One region of the Klebsiella sp. RIT-PI-d genome, then DNA from elsewhere that is predicted to be linked to it. Evidence: predicted binding sites of a transcription regulator. Region 1 holds the regulator's gene; the other holds the start of a gene.
What was found. The regulator ArgR, encoded in region 1, controls arginine synthesis, uptake and breakdown. The targets are predictions, from matches to a motif close to ANTGAATAAAAATACANT.
Positions count from the first base shown of each region.

Region 2: the regulator ArgR is predicted to act here: its motif matches at 1,299-1,316, upstream of argF (ornithine carbamoyltransferase).

Region 1 covers NZ_LGIT01000012.1:55,960-58,366, forward strand. The annotation lists gene mdh (malate dehydrogenase) at 1-225, opposite strand, end outside; gene argR (transcriptional regulator ArgR) at 643-1,113, shown strand; gene yhcN (peroxide/acid stress response protein YhcN) at 1,492-1,755, shown strand; gene AC791_RS17200 (hypothetical protein) at 1,809-2,081, opposite strand; gene AC791_RS17205 (NAD-dependent succinate-semialdehyde dehydrogenase) at 2,125-2,407, opposite strand, start outside.
Region 2 covers NZ_LGIT01000017.1:1,608-4,014, reverse strand. The annotation lists gene miaE (tRNA isopentenyl-2-thiomethyl-A-37 hydroxylase MiaE) at 1-715, opposite strand, end outside; gene rraB (ribonuclease E inhibitor RraB) at 766-1,179, opposite strand; gene argF (ornithine carbamoyltransferase) at 1,344-2,348, shown strand.

The sequences.
Region 1 (2,407 bases):
AATCAGCACCACATCTGCCCCTTCGAGTGCCGGGGTCGCATCTTCACCAGAGAAACCTTTAATCTTAACATCGGTCGGAATGTGGCTAAGATCAACAGCGACGCCGGGGGTCACGGGCGCGATATCGTACAGGGAGAGTTCTGAGCCTGAAGGCAGCTGGGTTTTCAGTAGTAGGGCAAGCGCCTGGCCGATACCGCCCGCAGCGCCGAGGACTGCAACTTTCATCCTAAACTCCTTATTATGGTTAAAATAATTGACCGTTACTCCATTGCAGTGACAGTAGTTAACGACATTGCTAAATACAAATATCGTACGCGTTTAATGCGTCATCACGCGCAATATTGTCCTCAGAAAGGCACAATATGTTTTTGGTGTGAATGACATGTCACTTCGAGTAATGTGTCAACGCGAGGTTACATTACACCGTTGATGGCAACCAAAACAACATCAATTTGATAACAATTAATTTACTTTTAAACCGATCCCCTTCTGGTGATTCAGCCATGTTTCTTGATAACTAAATTTGATAAAATCATTCCCTTTCATAACATTATTTCAGCCTAATTCATGGCAGATAGTTTGCATAAAAATTCATTATTATGCATAATAATGGTGCCAGTATGGTCAGAATAAGGATGATTTATGCGAAGCTCGACTAAACAAGAAGAGTTAGTGAAAGCGTTTAAAGCGCTGCTCAAAGAAGAAAAGTTCAGTTCTCAGGGAGAGATTGTTCAGGCGTTGCAGGAAGAGGGCTTCGATAATATCAACCAGTCCAAAGTCTCCCGCATGTTGACGAAGTTCGGCGCGGTAAGAACGCGTAATGCAAAAATGGAAATGGTTTATTGCCTGCCCGCAGAGCTGGGCGTACCGACCACCTCCAGTCCGCTGAAAAATCTGGTACTGGATATTGACTATAACGATGCCGTTGTCGTCATTCATACCAGTCCGGGTGCGGCGCAGCTTATTGCCCGCTTACTGGATTCTTTAGGCAAAGCAGAAGGTATTCTTGGCACGATTGCGGGTGATGATACGATTTTTACCACCCCCGCGCGTGATTTCACGGTAAAAGAGTTGTACGACGCGATCCTCTCGCTGTTCGAACAAGAGCTGTAACCCACCCTTCCCTTCAGGGCATTCTGGAGGGGAATCTGCTGTTCTCGTCTGAAAACCTCATAATCACCTGCTTTTAATTTAACACTTAGTGCGATATACGGCCTCAAAACATTCACGCAGTGAATAATTCTTGTGGAAAAAGCACAAAAAAACAAATTCCATCAAGTCGTTGATAAGCAATACTTTATTGTCAATTCACTGCCTAAAAAGCCGGCTTTTTATTCCATTCAGTTATAGGTCCAAACATTCTTAAAACTTATTAACTAATGTTATAGTTAGTCTGGTATTAATTTTCCGCGTTATTAGTGTATACTTGATTTTGTGATGGGGGTCACGAAATAAGACCCTTACGAAAAAATTCGAGACGAGGTTAATACCATGAAAATTAAAACAACTGTTGCAACACTGAGCCTGCTTTCCGTTCTCTCTTTTGGTGCATTTGCCGCAGATTCTCTCTCCAGCGATCAGGCACTGAACCGCGAAGCTATCGGCACGGTATCGGTCGGAGCCATCGGTACCGCGCCAATGGATATGCGTGAAATGCTGGACCAGAAAGCTGCTGAGCAAGGCGCATCTGCCTACCGCATTATCGAAGCGCGTACCGGTGACCACTGGCACGCCACCGCAGAACTTTATAAGTAAACCCTCGTCGTCGAGACTGACGACTTGCCCCCGCTCGCCGGGGGCTTTTTTATTTACTGGCGTACATTAAAGCGTAACTGTCCTTCCAGCTCCTCTTCTGCCTCATCAAATAACAAAATCAGCGCGCCGTAACGTCGACGTCTTGCCTCATTAAGGTGGATGAAATTGATTTCCAGCGGTAGCGGCAATACATTGCCCATAACCCATTCCCACAGTGAATCCAGATCGTCCACTTGTCCCTCATTGAGAGCAAATACGCGCGTAAATTCACGGTAGAAGTCGTTTTGATTTTTTATTGTCGTAAAGTCAAAAGTATACGTTTTCATTGCCCGGTCCAGACCTGATGGGCGGTGTCACCCGCCCGGCTGCTTACAATCCGCCAATATGCAGAGTTTTTACTTCCAGAAACTCGTCCAGCCCCAGTACCGATCCTTCGCGCCCCAGTCCGGACTCTTTTACGCCGCCAAAAGGCGCGACTTCAGTCGAAACAGCACATTCGTTGATGCCAATCATGCCGCTCTCCAGCGCCTGGGAAACCCGGAAGACGCGCTGCAAATTTTGCGTATAAAAGTAGGCAGCAAGACCAAACGGCGTATTGTTGGCTCGCTGAATCACTTCTTCTTCGGAGGTAAAGCGAAAACAGGCAGCCAGC
Region 2 (2,407 bases), on a different contig from region 1:
TGGTGATAAGCGCCGCTTCGGTTTGCCCGAAATGCTGCACGCGTGATGCAATATCGTGACCGGCGATTTGCCGGGCCAGCGCAAGGTAATCCTGATAATGGCGCGCTTCCGAGCGCAGCAGGGAGAGGTAGAATTTCTGCAGATCCTCATCCAGATACGGAGCCAGCGCCGCAAATCGCTCGCAGGAGCGGGCTTCGATATATGCGCCACAAATCAGTTTATCAATCAGCGTCAGCGGTTCGTGGGTGCGAACCTCTTTCAGCATGCCTTTAGCATAGCGGCTGGCGGTAATTTTGACGTAGGGAATATTACGCGCCGCCATAGCCTCACGCACCTGCCAGAAATGGTGTAATTCTTCTTTAATTAACAGCAGCATGCTGTCGATGAGCTGGCGCCCCCACGGATCGCTGGTGCGCGGCATGACGCTTTTACTCATCTGCTTATGCAGCGCCATAAAGTCGGGCTCAGGCCCTTCACGAAAGGTAAACGCCTCATAAGGCTGTAGCCAGGCCAGCAGCGCGTCGCTGCCGTCTTTATCGGCAACATATTTACGCACCAGCAGCATGGCGGTTTGCGCCGCTTTCAGCTCGCACACCATGTGATCGGTGAGCAGGAGCGGCAGGTTTGCCGGATCGCGGGCCTTGTCGATCCATGCCTCGGGCGTCGGGCAGTGCAGAAATTGAGTAACGGGAGAAAGCAGGCGCTGGTAATCCATGGCGGGTCCTGAAAATACGGCAGCGTACGCTGCCGTACCGGGTTTAGTGCTTAGTGACGGGTGCCGTCATCATCCTCATCGACATCATCCTCGTCACCGTCTTCGGCGTTCGGATCTTCGAAGTAGGTGCCCCAGCCGTCATATTCAACGTTGAATTTTTCAGCCAGCGTCATGAGCTGCTCGGCCTGGGCGTCGATCAGATCGGCGTTCAGCGCGCATTCACTGAGAATATCGCAGCAAATCACCGTGTCGCCCTCTTCCACTTCCAGCTCTTCCGGCTCGGTTACTTCGTAACCCAGCTTAAACGCTTCTACCGCAAATTTCTCCAGCGTATCGAAGTCGTCAGCAGAGAGATGGTGTTCAATGGTATACAGGGCATCGGGATCGCTGCCGTCTTCAATAAGCTCTTCAATGGTTAAGCGCGTCTCTTCGCGTTGCTCTTCCAGGTATTCCGGGTTTGCCATGGCGGGTTCCTCTTAAATTGCCGCAGTTACTTATATTGTCACACACCACTGACATTGCCTCCAGCCTATCACGCAAAGATTTATGCATCAGGGTTGATTTTGCATATTCATACATATAAATTGAATTTTAATTCAATAGATAAACTGCATCATGAGAGGGAAATATGTCGTCTTTCTATCAGAAGCATTTTTTAAAATTACTCGATTTTACCCCCGCCGGGATCCAGTCGTTGTTACAGCTTGCTGCCAAATTGAAAGCTGACAAGAAGCTGGGTCAGGAAACGCCGCAGCTTAGCGGTAAAAATATTGCGCTCATCTTCGAAAAAGACTCGACCCGTACCCGTTGCTCTTTCGAAGTTGCCGCATTCGATCAGGGCGCTCGCGTGACTTACCTCGGCCCCAGCGGCAGCCAGATTGGTCACAAAGAGTCGATCAAAGATACCGCCCGCGTGCTGGGGCGGATGTATGACGGCATCCAGTATCGTGGCTACGGTCAGGATATCGTTGAGACGCTGGCCGCGTTTGCGGGTGTACCGGTGTGGAATGGCCTGACCGACGAGTTTCACCCCACTCAACTGCTGGCTGATTTACTCACCATGCAGGAACATCTGCCGGGTAAAGCATTTAATGAGATGACGCTGGTTTACGCAGGCGATGCGCGGAACAACATGGGAAATACCCTGCTGGAAGCCGCCGCGTTGACCGGTCTTGATTTGCGTCTGGTTGCACCAAAAGTATGTTGGCCACAGGCAAGCCTGGTCGCTGAATGTCAGGCGCTGGCCGCCCAGACCGGCGGGAAAATTACCCTGACGGAAGATATTGCCGCCGGCGTGCAGGGCGCGGATTTTATTTATACCGACGTCTGGGTATCGATGGGTGAAGCCAAAGAAAAATGGGCCGAACGGATCGCGCTACTGCGTGATTACCAGGTAAACAGCGCAATGATGCAGCTCACCGGTAATCCGCAGGTGAAGTTTCTTCACTGCCTGCCCGCCTTTCACGACGATCGCACCGCGCTGGGTAAACAGATGGCAGAAGAGTACGGCCTGCACGGCGGAATGGAAGTCACGGATGAGGTGTTTGAATCCGCCGCCAGTATTGTTTTTGATCAGGCAGAAAACCGGATGCATACCATTAAGGCGGTGATGGTGGCGACGCTGGCGAGATAATCGCCTGAGCAGAAATATACGGTAGCAGCTAGGACAGCGAAATCGGTGACGGCCTTTAG